2 regions of the Halobacillus amylolyticus genome follow, and region 1 is predicted to be linked to the other one. Evidence: a T-box and tRNA genes for the amino acid it is inferred to sense, from the RefSeq annotation. Region 1 holds a T-box; the other holds one or more tRNA genes.

What was found. A T-box is a leader RNA that pairs with one kind of tRNA and senses whether it is charged. The one in region 1 lies ahead of alaS (alanine--tRNA ligase), so its partner is inferred to be a tRNA-Ala.
Region 2: it encodes a tRNA-Ala, which carries the amino acid that the T-box ahead of alaS (alanine--tRNA ligase) is inferred to sense. The anticodon was not compared.

What each region holds. Positions count from the first base shown of each region.
Region 1 is NZ_CP095075.1:266,484-276,358, reverse strand. It holds gene MUO15_RS01440 (O-methyltransferase) at 1-239, opposite strand, end outside; gene mltG (endolytic transglycosylase MltG) at 345-1,484, opposite strand; gene MUO15_RS01430 (DUF1292 domain-containing protein) at 1,734-2,018, opposite strand; gene ruvX (Holliday junction resolvase RuvX) at 2,034-2,450, opposite strand; gene MUO15_RS01420 (IreB family regulatory phosphoprotein) at 2,450-2,719, opposite strand; gene alaS (alanine--tRNA ligase) at 2,785-5,421, opposite strand; T-box leader at 5,494-5,710, opposite strand; gene MUO15_RS01410 (AI-2E family transporter) at 5,761-6,822, opposite strand; gene MUO15_RS01405 (hypothetical protein) at 6,822-6,998, opposite strand; gene MUO15_RS01400 (TIM barrel protein) at 7,105-7,941, opposite strand; gene recD2 (SF1B family DNA helicase RecD2) at 7,956-9,875, opposite strand, start outside.
Region 2 is NZ_CP095075.1:1,493,198-1,503,072, reverse strand. It holds gene MUO15_RS07915 (phosphoribosylanthranilate isomerase) at 1-243, shown strand, start outside; gene trpB (tryptophan synthase subunit beta) at 218-1,411, shown strand; gene trpA (tryptophan synthase subunit alpha) at 1,413-2,213, shown strand; gene MUO15_RS07900 (anthranilate synthase component II) at 2,251-2,832, shown strand; gene MUO15_RS07895 (sodium:solute symporter family protein) at 3,195-4,607, shown strand; tRNA gene MUO15_RS07890 (tRNA-Ala) at 4,864-4,936, opposite strand; gene MUO15_RS07885 (DUF420 domain-containing protein) at 5,144-5,680, opposite strand; gene cyoE (heme o synthase) at 5,724-6,638, opposite strand; gene MUO15_RS07875 (phospholipase D-like domain-containing protein) at 6,861-7,457, opposite strand; partial or broken gene MUO15_RS07870 (S66 peptidase family protein) at 7,551-8,470, opposite strand; gene MUO15_RS07865 (M55 family metallopeptidase) at 8,592-9,416, opposite strand; gene MUO15_RS07860 (phosphatase PAP2 family protein) at 9,599-9,875, shown strand, end outside.

The sequences.
Region 1 (9,875 bases):
TCCATTGTTGTGATGGAACTATTAGGAGCAGCTTCGAGCATTCTTAAAGCAGAATAACCAATCGCTGTGCCAATTTCAAGTATGGTTTGTGGCTTGTTTAATCGAATGAGCTGCATCAGAAAATCAATTCCCAGCGGCTCCATGATCGGCACACCTTGTTTGCGTGCCTCATGCTCTAGTTGTTCTATTTCTTTAGATGGTGTAGCTAGTAACGAATGTAAATATGCATCCTGTTCCATTTAAATGTCGTCCCCTTTCCTCCTGGACAATCCCATTTACAACCCTGTTATTTTAACATAAACAAAGGAAGGAATGCGAGTTATTTTCCGCACCCCTTCCCTATTCTATTCTCCTGATATATGTTCTGCTTTTAGCTTGTTATGCTTTTCGAGAGTTTTTGAATAATAGATGTTGCCATCCCCACCCGCTAAGAAATACAGGTAGTCAGATTCAATAGGGTTAGCCGCAGCGGCTATTGAGTTTTTGTGAAAGCTTGATATCGGCCCAACAGGAAGTTCTTTAACATGATACGTGTTATAAGGTGACTCCACTTCTAGATCCTCGTAGAGCACTCGATCTTTATGTTCACCTAGTGCATAAAGGACGGTAGGGTCAGTCTGCAGCTTCATACCTTCTTCGATTCTATTGTAAAAGACACCTGCAATTTTCCTTCTGTTTTCTTTTGTCTTCGCTTCGTTTTCGAGCAGTGATGCCATGGTTATCGCTTTGTGGACGGTCTGCTCGCCTTCCAACAGATCTAGTTTAGACAACGCGTCAAGATAAGGTAAGACCACTTCCTCTGTTCGTTTAATCATTTTGTTAACAATTTGTTCAATGCTTGGATCCTCTATATAGAAGTTATAGGTGGAAGCAAATAAATAGCCTTCGAGAGGATAACGAATCTCCGGCTTCAAGATGACTTTATCTAGTAAAGCTGGATGCTGTTCGATCAGCTGATTAACATACTCACTGTCATTCACCTTGTCCATAAATTCTTTTTTTGTAAACTTGAGTTTCTTAGCATATGACTCAGCTATTTGCTCTAAGGTGTATCCTTCAGGGATCGTCACACTGAATACAGGATCTTTCCTGACTGTTCCTGTTTTTAATGATGCAATAATTTGATCAAGTGTCATCGCTGAGGTAAATTGATAGTTCCCTGCCTGAAAGCCTGTCTCATTTTTAAACTTAGTATAAAATCTAAAAATGAGAGCATTGTTAATCACATTATTTTCTTCTAAAATTTGTGCAATTTGTGAGGTTGAGGACCCGAGAGGAATTTCAATATTTTTTTGAGTTTCATCATCAGGGTCTACGGGCTGTAAGGCATGATTTACGTAAAAATATCCTGATATGCCTCCTATTAGAAGGACGATTACTATGATAGTTAATGCAATCGCAACAATCTTGCGAACTGTGCTCGCTTCTTCATTACGTTTTTTAATTCGATCTTTGTATTTCTGCTTAAAATTTGAATCAGACAACGATGCTCCTCCTTCCATCCGCTACATTATACTACAATTTACGAGTTATTTTCCATATCTTCACACAATATACATGATACACAGTCATAAATGCAATAGATTCAAAAAGGTTCACCTACTATCGAAATGTTCTGTTACATTAAACAGATGAGTGGTTTATGTAGTTAGAATTTCGCCTAGACCATCAATTAGGTCGTGGCCCAATAAAAACAGCCTCTAGCAATTTGCTAAAGGCTGTAAGAGTTACATTTAAGTTAAATCTTCTTCTGTTAAGGTATTTAACATTTCCTCAACCATTTCCCATTCTTCGTCTGATTCTATTTGATAGAGAGATAAATCATCCTCTTCATTCCCTTTTTCTTCATAGCGGAATGCAAAGACCTCTACCTCATCTCCCTCTTTTTGCTCTGCTGGTACTACAGCAATGTAAGAATGACCTGTTTGTTCAACGTCAAAGGTGAACAACACCTCAAATAAATGCTCTTCTCCATTTTCATCAGGGATGATGATACGTTCTTCTTTTTCTAATGCCATACTTGTCGTCCTCCTTTATTGTTTTGAATCTAAATAGCTCTGTAATATGATTACAGCAGCCATTTTATCAATGACTTTTTTTCTTTTTTGACGACTTACATCAGCATCGAGTAAGACGCGTTCTGCAGCCATGGTTGTTAGTCGTTCATCCCAAAGATGGACGACTAGTTTATATTCTTTTTCCAGCCATTTTGCAAACCTTTGACTTGCTTCACCGCGAGGGCCAATCGACCCGTTCATATTTTTCGGAAGACCAACAACGGCTTCTGTAACGTCGTTTTCTACAATGACCTTTCGTAAGGGTTCTTTGGCTGTCGTATAGTTGCGTTCATCCCACTTTAGGGTAGTTACCCCCTGGGCTGTCCACCCCATTGCATCAGATAAGGCAACACCAATTGTTTTCTCCCCCACATCTAAACCAATCTTCTTCATTAAGCATCCCCATTATTTTTTTCTAAATAAAACTTAACCAATTCTTCAATAAGCTCGTCCCGTTCCATTTTGCGTATGAGGTTTCTTGCATCCTGATGGCGTGGAATGTAAGCTGGATCCCCCGAAAGCAAATAACCTACAATTTGATTGATTGGGTTATATCCTTTCTCCTGTAAGGAATTGTGCACGGATAATAATACTGATCGTACATCCTCATCAAAGGGCTCCTCTGAGAAATTAAAACGCATTGTTTTGTCCATTGAACTCATTTTACAGTCACCTCGCACTTATTAGTATTATCCCCATTATATACCTATTTGGAAGATTGTAAAAACTAGACGGTATGATTTACATATTCTTTGGCAAAATGTAAGGCTTCTGGTATCTTTTCTGCGTCTTTTCCTCCGGCTTGGGCCATATCAGGTCGTCCACCACCGCCGCCGCCACAAATCGATGCAGCTTGCTTAATCAATTGACCGGCATGGTAACCCTTTTCGATTAAGTCTTGGGAAACTCCTGCAATCAATTGAACTTTCTCCCCATTTGGTGTGGCAAGCAGGATAATTCCTGATCCAATGTTCTGCTTCAGATCATCGACCATTGATCGAAGTGCATTCATATCTTTAACATCTACTTGTTTAGCGAGAACATTCACGCCGTTTACATTTTCGACTTCATCGAGAATCGTGGAAGCTTCCATGTTAGAAATCTTAGTAGACAACGACTCATTTTCACGTTGAAGATTTTTCATTTCCTGGTGCAGCACTTGGATACGTTCAGGAACTGTGTCTGGTTTTGTTTTTAGTAATGAACCTGCTTCCTTCAGCAAGGATTCTCTGCTGTTCATATACTGATAAGCACCTTTTGCTGTGACAGCTTCCATCCTTCTCGTCCCTGCCCCTATACCTGATTCACTAACTATTTTAAACAGGCCTATTTCAGCGGTATTGTCGACATGACAGCCACCGCAAAGCTCGAGGCTGTAGTCGCCAATCTTTACAAGACGTACTTCTGAACCATACTTTTCGCCAAATAGAGCCATGGCTCCCTTTTCCTTAGCTTCTTGAAGAGAGGTATAAGCAACAGAAACAGGAATAGACTGCCAAATTCTCTCATTAACAGCCGCTTCTATTTGATCGATTTCCTCATTTGACACAGAGCCAAAATGAGAAAAGTCAAAGCGAAGACGATCTGTCGCTACAAGAGAACCTGCCTGATTAACATGTTCGCCTAACACATCTTTCAAAGCCTGGTGGAGCAGATGTGTTGCTGTGTGGTTTTTAACGATAAATGCACGTTTCCCTTTATTTACTTCCGCATAGACATGGTCACCTTTTGTTATGGTACCCTGCTTCACGTAGGCTTCATGCATGTTCTGGCCATTTGGAGCTTTCTGAACCGATGTAACCTCAAGAACAGCTTTGTCCGTTTTAATTATGCCCTGATCAGCAATTTGGCCGCCACTTTCAGCGTAAAAAGGAGTTTGGTCAAGGAAAAGGTACACAGTCTCCCCTTCGCTTGCTTGGTCAGCAAATTCTTTCCCTTTAATAAGTTCCACGAGCTGGGCTTCCGTTTTAAGATCGTTATACCCAACAAATTGACTCGCTACGTGTACATCACCAAGCACTCCCTCTTGTACTTGCATGCTGCCAGACTTTTGGCGAGCATTGCGAGCGCGCTCCCTTTGCTTCGTCATCTCGGTTTGGAAGCCTTCCTCGTCAATGGTAAAACCAGCTTCAGCAATATATTCCTCTGTAAGCTCCTTCGGGAATCCATACGTATCGTAAAGGCGAAACACTTCCGAACCCGGAAAAACATTGCTGCCTTTTTCCGTTTCTTGTTTCATTATCGTTGAGAGCATTGCTAAGCCGTCATTTAATGTTTCGTGGAACCGCTCTTCTTCAGTACGAATGACATTTTGAATAAATTCCTGTTTCTGTTTCACTTCTGGGTAGAAGTCATTCATTATGATCGCTACTTCTGGTACGAGCTTGTACATAAATGGTTCATCGATACCAATTTGTTTGGCAAATCTTACAGCGCGACGCAGCAAACGTCGCAGTACATATCCTCTTCCTTCGTTTGAAGGCAGGGCTCCATCGCTTACGGCAAAGGTTACTGTCCGCATATGGTCGGCAATCACCTTGAAAGCCGCATCATGTGCTGTATTCTTCCCGTATTTATATGCAGAGATCGATTCTGCAGCCTCGATTATCGGCATAAACAGATCTGTTTCAAAGTTGGTCGGGGTATCTTGAATAACGCTCACCATTCGCTCGAGCCCCAACCCTGTATCAATATTCTTTTTCGGAAGTGGTGTGTACGTATCATCAGGATTATGGTTGAATTGTGAAAACACTAGATTCCATATTTCAAGGTAGCGCTCATTCTCCCCTCCAGGATACAATTCTGGGTCAGAGGGGTCATTCCCATAAGCTTCTCCGCGATCATAGAAGATTTCAGTATTGGGACCACTTGGACCTTCCCCTATATCCCAGAAATTTTCCTCTAAGCGGATGATTCTTTCCTCCGCGACGCCAATTTGGTCCCTCCATAATGAATAAGCCTCATCGTCCTCAGGATGAACAGTGACAGACAACTTCTCAGGATCAAAACCGATCCACTCGGGGCTTGTTAAGAATTCCCACCCCCAGGCCATCGCTTCTTCTTTAAAGTAGTCGCCGATAGAAAAGTTGCCCAGCATTTCAAAAAAGGTGTGATGGCGGGCTGTAAAACCTACATTCTCAATATCATTCGTGCGAATTGACTTTTGAGCATTGACGATTCGAGGGTTATCAGGAATAACACGGCCATCAAAGTATTTTTTTAAAGTGGCAACTCCACTGTTAATCCATAAAAGAGAAGGATCTTCATGTGGAACGAGCGATGCACTTGGCTCGACACTGTGTCCTTTTTCTTTAAAAAAGTCTAAAAACATTTGTCGTACATCAGCTGAAGTTAATGATTTCATCTTCTATACCTCCTGCATGTTAGGTCTGTCATTTATCTCTGTACAAACGAAAAACTCCCGTTCCTGCACTATGGCAGGGACGGGAGCTTTCGTTCCGCGGTACCACCCTGATTATAGACAATCCTGATTGTCTATCACCTTAAACGCTCGTAACGGTGCGTGTACCGGCGGGAATTAACCGCACTCAGGAATAGCTTTCAACAGAGCTTCTCTAGTACTTCTTTCAGCCTGTGGAAGTACCTCTCTACTAAAGGGGCTACTGTTTACTTAGTTCCCTCAAAGTGTTCTTCGTTCATACAGTATTGATATGCGCTATTATAGATAACATCACACCATCTGTCAACGCTCAAAGCGTGAAAGACTGACCTCTTCTACGACCACTTTTAGGCATGTGAGGACAGGAACAGCTGCAATCATCCCAACTATACCAGCCAGCTCACTACCTGCCAGTAAAGCTAGGATGATTAGAAGAGGGTGAATGTGAATGCTTTTTCCCATTATATAAGGGGACAACAAGTTACCTTCTACTATCTGAATCACAAAAATAGCAACAAGAGTTATAATTAGCGTTTTTACAGAAATTGTTACAGCAACGACCAAAGCTGGGATAGCCCCTAATAATGGTCCGAAATAAGGAATTATATTCGTAATCCCAGCAACAACTCCCAATACGAGTGGATATGGCAAGCCGGCTATCCAAAAGCCGATGGTTGCGAAAAAACCCACAAACAAGCTGATAAGCAGCTGTCCCCTTATATATCCTCCTAAGGAATGACTGAGTTTATGACTTAAACGCTTGGCTTCACCGTGCCATCTCACTGGAAGTAAACGAAGCAGAGATTGAAAGATCAAAGAATGGTCCTTTAGAAAATAAAACGTCATTACAGGAATGACAGCAAGTAACACAATAACGTTAAATACACCGCTTAATGCGGTTACGGCTGACATAAGCCGTGCACTCATCCATGCTTCAAAGTTGGCAAAACTACCATCTAAACGTTCGTGGATACGGTCGGGAAAGCGTTCCGTTTGGGCATAAAGCTCTCGTGTCCAGCTTTGGTAGGCTTCTGTTAAATGCGGTAGCTGCTCACTCAATGCTCTTAACTGTTCCAATAGGTGAGGATAGCCGCGATAGATTAAAAAGCCCGTTAACGAAAAAAAAACTGCAAAAATAACCAGAATCGAAAGGGCACGCGGCAAACCTAATTCCTCAATAAACTGCACAACTGGATGAAGCAATAAGGATAACACCATCGCAAGTATAAAAGGTAAGAGAATTCGTAATATCATCAACACTACATGGTCGTAATAAGGATACAACCAGGCCAATATGAGCATAAATACTAAAACAACAAAGCATATCGCACTCCGGCTTATCCATTTAATTGCTTTTTCACTCATTATGAACCCGACTGATAGAAAATATCATTTAAAGAACTTAAACTTCCATCCTCTTCAATTTGATTAATATTCATTTTTCCATCCTCAATCGAAAGTTCAAGATAACATGTCCAGCAATAGTATTGTTCATTGCCTATGCGTCCAAGGTTTCTCCCTTGGCAATTAGGGCATTTCATAGAACATACTCCTTTTTTTACCAAGTAGTATGTCCGTAGCCACGAGCATTCATACATTATGAAAATCACAAACGCTTTAATAGACATATTTGTGAAAGTCCTGAACTCAATCCACCTTATCATTGCTGGCAAGAATAAGATCGCGTATCCAATCGATCCCCTCGTCCACAAACTCTTCCGTAGGATTTGAATGCGGGGTGTGTTCGAATAGGAAATACTTATCTGTTCCTTGAACTAAATATTCGACTATCGGCTTTATAGTCCAATATCCCTCTACCCCCTCCAAATCAGGATGAGGCGGGACCCAAATATATTTTGCACCTTCTATTAAAATATTATGTAAGTGCACGACCTTAATATATGGCTTAAGGTGTTCGAGATACACCTGCCACTTCCCACCTACTGCCAACAAATAATCTCCGATATCTATACAAAGAGAGAGACCATACGTTTTCCATGTTTGCCTAGAAAAGTGATGAAGCGCCTCAATATTATGTGGCGACATGGATGGGCCTAGTTTAGGTTCACAGACGATTGGCATATCGTAGGTTTGCTGAATCCGGCTGAGAAATTGTAGTCCATCATCTATTTTTTCTGCTTGATGCTTCTCATCTGGATCTTTAAAATAAGGGAAATGAACGAGAACATAGGCTGCACCTGATTGTGATAATTTGCGTACCTCATCTTCAAATTGCTTCCTTGCTCGTTTAGGATCAAATGATATAAAGCTGATTAGATCATACTTGCTCTCCACTCTAATCAATGGAGAATGAACACCATAGCCATAACCTTTTGCCTCTGCAAGCCGTAAAAAGTCTTCAAAGTCAGACAAGCTACGAAACTCCCCTATTTCCACGTGTGAAAACCTGCTGTTAAATAACTGCTCAAATTTATTTGGATCAGACATAATTGTGCTGCCAGAAAATCCTAACTGATGCGCCATCAAACAACCCTCCCTCACATAAAATCATAAGGAGAAAGCTCTTCCTCCTCTTCATCTTCTTGCAGATCCTGAGTCGTTTCTTGCTTAAGTTTTTCTGCAAGATAAGTGTAACGCAGGTTAGTGTCCCTCGTTTGCACACCTTCTAAAAACGCACTAGGATCTCCACATATAATGAGGGAATGCTTTGACCTCGTAATAGCGGTATATAAGAGATTTTTCCTTAGCATCCTGCGATAACCCCTGACAACCGGTAGAATAACAATGGAAAATTCACTTCCTTGTGATTTATGGATCGATGTACAATACGCATGCATTAAATTATTTAAATTCTTCTTCGGATAGACTACCTCTTTGCCATCATACTCTACAACCACCTGCTCCACCTGATCAACATTCTCTTCCGCACGAAAAATAGCGGCGATTTCGCCAATATCTCCATTATACACGCCATCCTCAGGCTGGTTGACAAGTTGGATGACCTTATCCCCTTTTCGATACGTCATCTCTTTAAAAGTAAGATCCCGCTTTTGCTTGCTTTTTGGATTGACAACGCGTTGAATTTCTTCATTTAATTTATGAATCCCTACCTCTGTCCGGTACATCGGTGCCAACACCTGAACTTCTCTGGGTTCAATCCCTTTATCCAATGCTTTCTTAACGATATTCGTGATCAGGCCTTTTAGTTGGTGTTCCTTGGCTTGGATAAAATTAAAGTCATGATCCTTTTTTAAAGACTGCATTGTACATTGATTATTTTTTATCTCATGGGCAAGCTGGATAATTTTTGAGCCTTCTTTTTGCCTGTACACTTCTGATAATTGAACAGAAGGCAATTGTTCTGATGCTAGTAAATCAGCAAGGACCTGACCCGGCCCGACCGAAGGCAGCTGGTCCTCATCCCCGACGATTAACACTTGCATATCTGAAGGAATGGCGCGGAATAACTGATTGGCCAGCCACATATCGACCATGGAGAACTCATCAATAATTAAGACTTTGCCTTCCAGCTGGTTGTTCTGATTTTTATCAAAACTGTCATGACCATCCCAAACAAGCAGACGGTGAATCGTACTGGCTGGCAACCCTGTCGACTCTGTCATTCTCTTAGCTGCACGACCAGTGGGAGCTGCAAGTATAAAAGGAAAGGGTTCGCCTTGGTCGTAGTCCGTTTTGTCTGTTGAAAGTTCGTGGAGTGTGGAATAGGCTCTGATAATACCCTTAATGACAGTTGTCTTTCCTGTTCCGGGACCCCCTGTTAAAATCATGACTTTTGATTGTAGGGCTTTCTCGATCGCAGCGAATTGGTCCTCGCCATAACTAATTGATTCCTCTTCTTCCATATCACCGATGATCTTAAGTAGATCAGCCTGGGTATGCTTCGTTTCATGCTCTTCATCCATGATCCGCTCAAGCTGGTTACAAAAACCATTCTCGGCATGAAAAAGTGATGGCAAATACATCCGTTCGTCTTCAATAAACACGTAACGGTCCTCAGCCAGATGTATGACCTGTTTGGATAACTGTTCAAAAGTAATCGGCTCACCCGCACCACTATTAAGAAGGCTTTCAACTTGCAAGAGACAAGTTTCTGTCGGTAAATAAACGTGACCTGCCGAAAGACTTTGTTGCAGAATATATAGGCATGCTGCACGCAACCTTGTTGGGTGATCGATAGGCAGCTCCTGCATTCTGGCCATTTCATCTGCCCGATGAAAACCAAATCCATCTACTTTAAAGACGAGTTGGTAAGGATCTTCTTCGATGATAGCTAAGGTTTGATCTTTAAATGCTTCGTAGATTTTTTGCGAAAGCTTAAGACCAAACCCATATTGATTCAAATGGATCATCACATGCTCGAATCCCTGATGTTCTTTCAGTGTGTTATATAGCGTATCGCGTTTTTCTTTTGCAAGTTTAGGAACATCTTTTAATAC
Region 2 (9,875 bases), 1.2 Mb from region 1:
ACTGGCATTCAGTTTGATTGGGATGCGATCCAAAGTTATAAGGAAATGGCTAGCGACCAAAATGTATCTTGTTTCATCGCAGGCGGGATTAAACCTGAGAATATCGATCAGCTGATGACACATGAGCCAGAAGGAATCGATGTATCAAGTGGAATTGAAACGAATGAACAGAAGGATATTAATAAAATTCAAGCCGTAATGAAAGAGGTGGGGCATCATGTTGCAAGTTTTTCCGGACGTTAAAGGCCGATTTGGGGATTTTGGAGGCAAGTATGTTCCAGAGACGTTGATGGGACCATTACAAGAGCTGGAAGAAGAGCTGACGAAAGCAATGGGTGATCCTGATTTCGTTCAAGAGTATCATAATGTACTGAAGGAATATGCCGGACGCCCTACTTCCTTAAGCTTTGCTGATCAAATGACGGAACATTTAGGCGGCGCTAAAATTTATTTAAAACGTGAAGATCTAAATCATACAGGTGCCCATAAAATGAACAATGCGATTGGTCAAGGGCTTTTGGCTAAGAGAATGGGCAAAAAGAAAATCATCGCTGAAACAGGAGCGGGTCAACATGGTGTTGCCTCGGCCACAGTAGCAGCTAAGTTCGGACTCGAATGCCAGGTTTATATGGGGGAAGAAGATATCCGTCGTCAAGAGCTGAATGTATTCCGTATGAAGCTGCTTGGAGCGAAAGTGATTCCGGTTTCAAGCGGGAATGGCACATTGAAGGATGCAACTAATGAAGCGATTCGCTACTGGGTTGCGAATTGTGAGGATCACTTCTACTTAATCGGCTCTGTCGTCGGACCGCATCCGTATCCAAAAATGGTTAGGGATTTCCAGCGTGTGATAGGCGATGAATCAAAACAGCAGTTTTTAGAAGTGGAAACGAACATGCCTGACCGCATTTATGCCTGTGTTGGCGGGGGAAGCAATGCGATGGGGATGTTCTATCCTTTCCTCGAAGGTTCGCCTGAATTGATCGGCGTGGAAGCTGCAGGGAAAGGCATTGATACGCCTGAGCATGCAGCTACATTGACCAAAGGGAATCCTGGTGTGATTCACGGTTCACTAACGTATTTAATGCAGGATGAAAATGGACAAATTACCGAGCCTTATTCCATCTCAGCAGGGCTTGACTATCCAGGGATTGGGCCTGAACATGCCCATCTTTTCCAAACGAAACGGGTGAGGTATGAGTCGATTACAGACCAGGAAGCACTAGATGCTTTGAAACTTTTGACGGAACAAGAAGGAATCATTCCCGCGATTGAAAGTGCCCATGCGTTGGCACAAGCTTTTAAGGAAGCCGGAGAAATGAGTTCGGATCAAACGATTTTAATCAACCTTTCCGGCCGCGGAGATAAAGATATGTCCACATTAATGGAGCACTTTCAGGAGGAGAAATAACATGCTGACGAAGACATCATTCCAAGGAAAACTAACGAAAACGGACGATTTGTTTATTCCTTTTATTGTAGCTGGCGACCCAAGCCCTGAGCTTACGATTGAGTTTGCTTTGCGTTTGCAAGAAGCGGGTGCGGACGTGCTTGAACTTGGAATTCCTTATTCTGATCCACTAGCAGACGGTCCTACGATTCAACGAGCAGCAAAACGTGCCTTAAAAAATGACATGTCGTTGACGAAGGCCATTAAACTTGTGCCTCAGCTGCGACGTGCGGGTGTAGAGATTCCTGTCGTAATTTTCACTTATTTTAATCCTGTTCTGCAGCTAGGCTACCAGCGTTTCTTTGAGTTGCTTGATGAAAATGGGGCAGAAGGTGTTCTTATTCCTGATCTCCCATATGAAGAAAGCGAGGAGATACGGAAGCTTGCTGCTGATCGTAATGTTGAATTTATCTCACTAGTGGCCCCAAACTCCGATACACGCATCAAGCAAATTGCTGAGGATGCGAAAGGCTTTCTTTATTGTGTATCGACCCTTGGGGTAACAGGTGAACGAAATGACATGTCTGCAGATGTACTGACTTTTATTAAAAAAGTAAAAGAGCACAGTTCTGTGCCTGTGGCTGTAGGATTCGGGATTTCGACGAATCAACATGTAAAACTCGTACGTGAGCATGCAGATGGAGTGATTATCGGAAGTAAAATCATAAGGTTAATTGAAGACAAGCTTGAAGAACTTGAAAATGGAGCCGAAGCGGAAGCATTGGATCGCTTCTATCAAGAAGTCCACGAGCTTGTGAAGTAAAGAGTTAAGAAGATGAGTGAAGAGGAGCTGAGCTGAGTTGATTTACATGATCGATCATTATGATTCATTCACATATAACCTCGTTCAATATTTAGGAGAGCTTGGGGAAGACATTGTCGTACGACGCAATAATGAGGTGACGATAGAAGAAATTGAACGGTTAAAGCCGGATCTGCTTTTTCTGTCACCTGGACCTTGTTCACCAGATGAGACAGGTATCACGATGGATGTTATTGACTACTACAAAACCCGAATACCGATATTTGGGGTCTGTCTTGGTCACCAGGCACTTGCCCAAAGCTTTGGTGGAAAAGTCATTCGGGCCGATAAGTTGATGCATGGAAAGTCGTCACAAATCCATCATGACGGACAAGGGATTTATCAAGACTTAAGTAATCCGATGGAAGCCATGCGCTACCATTCACTGATCGTTGACCTTGACGGATTGCCGGAGTGCTTTGAAGTGGTGGCTGCCACTGTAGAAGGTGAAATTATGGGGATTCGCCATACTGATTTACCGATCGAAGGGGTCCAATTCCACCCTGAATCGATTGGAACAGGTGATGGGAAGACGTTACTGATGAATTTAATTAAACAACGTGTTAAAGCATTAATTTAATAAATATTAGCCTGCTAGCTTTATAAAAGCTAGCAGGCTTTTTTAGGTCTTTGGACTTAATTTTTTGCGACTTTTAAGAGTCTTTTAGAAATTTATTAGAAATTTCCCAAGAGTTACGCTATTTCTGGAACCTATGTGATCAAAGTGTTACAACACTTTGTGAAAATATTTACATACTAAAAAACCGATAAATATGATATTTTTGCGAATGAGATAGCTATTTTCACAATCTTTAAAAGTATGTTAGGTTAGAATACGTTGTGTTTACAGAGCTCACATAACACGAAAAATAATCGTAAATAATGGTCTAGACTAGCATGTACGAATTCAATTTTATTATCTTGGGAGTTGAGTGTATAGTTATGGAATTACAAAATGATCCAACGTTACTTTGGTATATTGGACTTTACGCCGTTGTAATGATCGCAATTGGAATCTTTATGTCGAAAAAAATATCAGGAAGTGAAGACTTCGTTCTGGCGGGGAAAAGTTTAGGACCGTTTGTTTTAATGGGAACTCTGCTTGCTACATGGACAGGTAGTGGGAGTATTTCTGGCGGAGAAACATCAATGGCCTTCAGCTATGGAATATGGCCGGCACTATTTTTGATGCTTCCTACTTTAATTGGTATCATCATTCTTTATGTTATCGCACCAAAAATCCGCGAATTCGGCAAATTTACGGTTTCCGGCATTCTTCAAGCCAAATATGGCCGTAAATCACGGAACCTTGCAAGTGTGATTATTATTCTTGCCTATGTGGGTATTGTTTCTTACCAAATGAAAGGTTTCGGATTTATTTTAAACTTAACAACAGGGATGTCAGTGGAACTAGGAACCTTGCTTGGCGGTATTATGATTATCTTCCTAGCAATGGTTGGCGGGCTTCGTTCTGTATCCCAAACCGATGCAATTAGTGGGTTCCTAATGGTGGGAGGACTTATTATCACCGTACCAACGATCATCGCAGTAGCAGGCGGCTGGGGAGACATAGTTGCTAATGTGCCTGAGTCTCACATGACAGCGACTGGCGGACTAACAACGATTCAACTGTTGGGTTTCCTGCTGCCATCTCTATTTCTACTGCTAGGTGACCAAAACATGTATCAACGTTTGGCATCATCTAAAGGGGATAGTTCAGCTAAAAAGGGACAAATCGGTTGGCTAATCGCCATGATTATCATTTCGCCATCGATCTCGATTATTGCGTTTGCCTCTCGTTCCATCTTCCCGAATATTGATCCAGGCATGGCATTAATGGCAACAACGCTTGCAATGCCTACAGTGATTGGCGGAATCTTGCTAGCCTCTGCAGCGTCCTTTATCATTACGACAGGAAACTCTTATTTATTGTCAGCTGCAACAAACTTAACGTATGATATTTACGGAAATTATATTAATAAAGAGGCTTCCGATAAAAAACTACTAAGCATGACAAGAATCTTTATCGTAGCACTCGGCGTTTTCTCTTATCTATTAATCAGCTACTTCCCAACAGTACTTAGTGTACAAATGTATGCCTACACAGTTTATGGAGCCGGTTTAACCCCAGCGTTGCTCGCCGTATTCTTCTGGAAACGCGTGAATGCAGCTGGCGGGATTTCATCCATGCTTGCAGGTGTTGTTACAACATTAACGTGGGAAGTTATTTTGCAAAAACCGTTTGAAATCAACAGTGTTGTTATAGCGGTTCCGGTCGCTATTATCGTATTGATTGTAGTTACTTTAATGACAACGAATGGCGATAGCCGGACTCGTGAACCGGTGAATGCTTAATGATAAAGCCTTCTGATTTTACTTGTGACTGCTGAAAGTTAACTTTAATAAGGGGAAGGAATATAAATCAAACAAGCTGATCACCTATATCTAATAGGTGATCAGCTTGTTTTCACTATAAATAGATTTTGAAGTACCCGCTAAGGTGATTTTTGGTCAACAATTCGTCGACAAGTGGTTTTTTACATGTATTGCGTTAATGAGTTACATAAGGAAAACCCCTGCATAGCAAGGGCTTTAAACATTTCTGTATTAGTGGAGCATAGCGGGCTCGAACCGCTGACCTCTACACTGCCAGTGTAGCGCTCTCCCAGCTGAGCTAATGCCCCGTCTGAATCGACAATTTTTATTATACCTTTTTCACTTTATCGATTCAATACTTTTTTACAAAAACTTAATTGCACGAAAATGTCTATTGCATTCTATTTGGAATAATTGCACATAATTTCGCTTAATTGCGAAATCAGTCCATATTTGCACATTTGAAAATTTAGTCACTGACCGGTCCGTGCCCATGGACTTGAAAAATCCCTTTTTCAATAATAAGGCGAGATCATTAAATAAACAATAACCCCTGTTAGGCTTACATATAACCAGATGGGCATTGTCCAGCGGGCGATTTTTTTATGACGTTCATCTTGCCGGGTCAAACCACGGAATAGAGTAATTAAGGCTAGTGGAACAATGGCAATGGATAGTAATATATGTGAAATTAAAATAAAGTAATATAGATACATAATAAATCCATCTGCCCCAAAGTGCGTCGATTCAGCAATCGCATGGTAGGTAAGGTACGAGAGCAAGAAGAAAAAGGTTGTTGTAAAAGCAGCCAACACAAAGCGTTTATGTGCTTTAATGTTTCGCTGTTTAATCATAATCAGCGCTGCTAGTAAAAAGATGAATGTGAAGCTATTCAGGACAGCATTCAGCAAGGGCAAAAATGTTACCTCTAAATGACTGAATTGATCAAACTTCGGCATAAAGAAAAGCAGGGCAATTAACCCATTAATCACGATCGTAAGCGTTACAACGATGCCTGTATAATTTTTTTTACTGGATGTGTGATTATTCATTTATAAATCCCCTTTTGACTATATTATCCATTTGTGAACTCGTTTAGATAAATGAAACTATAATTAACAGGGAAAATAGGATGGTTAAATGATTGAGAGAAAAAACAAACATCATTGTTCCCCATTTATAGTCCTCCACTTTACGAAAGCTGATAAATCCTATGATTATCCAAGCAAGAGTTAGTCCAAACATGGCGAAGGCAACAATTTTACTGAATGATAAAAATAGGAAAGAAGAGGCAAGTAATAGTACCAAATAAATGAACGTATGAACTTTTGTACGGCGGATGCCTTTAATCACCGGTAGCATCGGTACTTTTGCGTTTTTGTAATCTTCTAACCTTCTTATCGCGATCGCATAGAAATGTGGGGGCTGCCATAGAAACATTAACATAAATAACCCGATGGAAACGGGATGGATAAGCTCAGGTGCGATGGCAGCCCAGCCAATTAATGGTGCAATGGCGCCTGATAAGCTGCCAACTTCTGTATTATAGATGGTTTTTCTTTTCGTCCACATCGTATAAGGAACTAAATAAAGAAACAGTCCTAGAAAACCTACAAACGCTGTTAGACTGGAAATGAAAAATAATAGGACGATGCCAACAACGGCAAGTACAACTCCGAGCCATAACGCAAATTTAGGTGTAACGGAACCCGTGACTGTTGGTCTTTCCATCGTTCTTTTCATGATGGCATCAATATCCCGGTCATAATAATTGTTAATTGCTCCAGCCCCGCCAACGACAAATGTTGTACCGAAAAACGCCAGGAATATGATCAAAATATTATTAACAAAACTCACATTATAGATGGATAGAGCCACAGACAGTCCGGCAAACATTCCTAAAAGGTTAGACTTGACGATTCCATCTTTTACGATAGCCTTCAACATGCCCCAGGTAATAGATGTTTTTATAGAAAGAGAATCTTCTACAATGGCTTCTCTACTCTTCATATTGGTTCCCCTTTTCTATTAAATCTCACATGAATTAATCTAAGTCATTTATACCATTCTAACAGGAATTTGTTTTAGGGGGAGGGGAATCCTATTTTAGTCAAAAAGATGTCGAACCTTTGTGAACAATTTTTATACATTTTTAGACTTTTTAGATTTCTCGGGAGTACATTCCTTACAAAAAAATAAGCTTGCCATCTTAAGTAGATGGCAAGCTTGTTTTCACAATGCGCGCTTTTCTTGGGAGTCATAAGGATAGGGGCTATACTGTGTGCTGTCGTTCCACATTTCATTAAATTTATCGGTCCACTCCTCTGCAATCTTTTTACTTTTTATAATAACGAGGACTTCATCATTTTTATTCTCGGCAGAATATGTGAAATTATAGGAACCTGAGGTGGTAAGCTTTTTATCTGAAATCATAACTTTTAGATGCATATTGCCTTCATGGGTATTAATCTTAACAGGTACACCTGATTGAATTAACTTTTGGATATTTGCTGTTTGCTTTGTTTGATCAACAACCTGTGTTTTATCCGTAATAACTCGGACATTTACCCCTCTTTGTGTAGCCTTGGAGATATGTGTGACAAAATCACCTTCCGTTAACAAAAACATGGCAATATCTAAAGACTTTTCCGAGTTATCGATCACATTAATTACTTTCTGTTTTGGGGATTTATTTGATTTAGAAAAAATGTAGTCTACTTGGGCTGGTTCCACTTCTACAGGTTTGTCTTTTCCTGCAAATTTGTAGAATCCATAAGTAATGGAACCTATGATGACAGTTGTTGCACCTGCGGCAGCTAACAATTCCATAATATCGCCCCTTTTTGATGATGATTAAGTATATGTTTCCTCCTTTTTGTCCTATTCTTTGAAACATTGATATGAGAACAAGCAGCACTTCCGTCAAGTTACACCGGGTTCAATCTGCAATGTTTTTGTTAAACTTGAAAGTGTAGCCTTTGTCCCTAATGGCACAGCAAAGTGTGGCAAGCAGTGACCGATCTTAAATCCTGACAGCACAGGCTTGTTAAGGTGAGAGAAATAGAAATTGAAAACTTGTTGTAGTGTTAATGATTCGTCAGGCTTCTTCGGTTCAGCTTTACTAAAATCACCAACAATAATCCCGGCTGCCTCCTCTAATTTGCCGGCAAGTTTTAGCTGGCTTAAAAAGGAATCAATCCGATAAGGCTCTTCACCAACATCCTCAATCAGCAGTAGTTTATTTTTCGTATCAATTTCGTAAGCTGATCCAATTGAATTCACGAGTAAAGATAAATTCCCCCGACGATTTCCCCGCTAGCTTCGCCAGGACTGATGGTACGTAGAGGAGTGATGGCTTCAGAGTAAGTCAAAAACATGGGTTCAAAGAGCTGGTTAAACATTGATTGAGAAAATGGATCGAAGTTTTCCTTGCCAACGTCTGAACTAAGCATAGGCCCGTGAAAAGTGACGAGCCCAGTCTTTTGGCGAATAGCATTATGTAAAAACGTAATATCACTGTAGCCCCAAAAGATTTTTGGATTCCGTTTAATAAACTTGTAATCAATCATGGAAGCAATTCTGCTCGTTCCGTACCCACCGCCTGCACATATAATCCCGTTAGTGAACCGATCTGCAAACATTGTGTGAAGGTCTTCGAGACGCTGTTCATCTGTGCCAGCCAAATATCCATATTTACAATGAACATGTGGGGCTATTTTGACTTGTAAGCCTAGTTGATTTAAAAAGTGGATGGAACGTTGTAAGCTTTCCAAATTTGGCGGGCTGGCAGGCGCGATTACACCAATTGTGTCTCCATGCTTTAGTCTTTTAGGAAGTAACATAGGTTTTCCCTCCGATAGTAAAAAGAGACCCCATGCGCGTAAACGGGCCCTCTTTCTGTTTTACACAGGCTACACAGCTATTATATGCGTGTGAATCTTTAGAGAAGTACTGTCATATTCATTAACTAAATGTTGTACGTGTAGCAAGTTCTGTCATCACCAACATCGCTTGATAGGCTTCACGAATGTCTTTTGCTTTAAATGAAACAATAGTTGAGTTTGATTCCATTTTTGTGCCTGGCATGAGGCTTGCCCACTCGGCCTGACCATAATTAGCAAATTCAATCCGAAGCGTCGGGTGGGAAGGAGGAACCAGTGGTTGAATTTGACTGCGTTTATCGATCGCTTCCGCCGTTTTACGCTTAAGTAGCTCACCGGCTTTTTTCGGTGATAACGTTTTAACTGCGGAGCGTGAAATGGTTTCTTTTACAGGGGCTGTGACAATGTTAGGAATCAGCTTTTCCGCTTCCTGTGTCGCCATATCATCACCCGCAACCATAAGTATGGGAACTCCAAAGTACCCTGCAAAGTAGGCATTCAGTCCAAGTTCACCGACAACGACTTCATCGATGAAAAAGTTTCGGACAGCAGAAGTCATGGAGTGTGACATGACACCTCTTTGGCCTGCTCGGGCATGGTAGCCTACAAAGATTGCACCATCATACAAGTGATCCAACCCTTGCACCATTGAAAAAGGTTTGACATCCCCAGTGATGAGCTGGGCTTCTGGGTGAAGGTATTCTACCAGCAAATTATTCATTTTGGAGTGGCTGTCGTTAACGATTATTTCTGAAACCTTTTCGTCAAAAGCAGACTGGATCACATCATTCGTTTCATCTGTCATTAGTTTACGACCACGTTCGTAATTATGTTTGGTTGACTCTACAAAGGTGGCATCGGGCAGACCAGTTACTCCTTCCATGTCCACAGATATGTACAATTTCATAGGAATAGCATCTCCTTTTAATTTCATTAATTTTCAAATAATAGTATCAATGTATAACAGATATGACAAATTTTATTAAGTGAAAAATTATAGATTTTAAACTGTGTTTTATTTAAAGATGGCAGGGGAATAGTAAGGATATAAGAATAGCAGTCAGGTATTTTCGTGCGAGGTGTTTTTTTATGTTATTTTCCGGGACGAGGCTTTCTGATCTTCCTCGTATAGCTATCATTTTGATTATAGCAGGGTTTATATCGGTTGGTAGTGCTTTTTTTATTTTTATAGAAATAGCTGAAGATGTAATGGAAAAGGAGAAATTCGCTGCTGATCAAATTGCCACAGATCTAGTGAATACGATCAGTACAGGGCAGCTTTCTATTGTGGTAGGTTGGATCACGGAAGCAGGGGCAGTACCGATTATTACAGTAGCTTCTATAGTGTTAGCGATCTATTTACTGT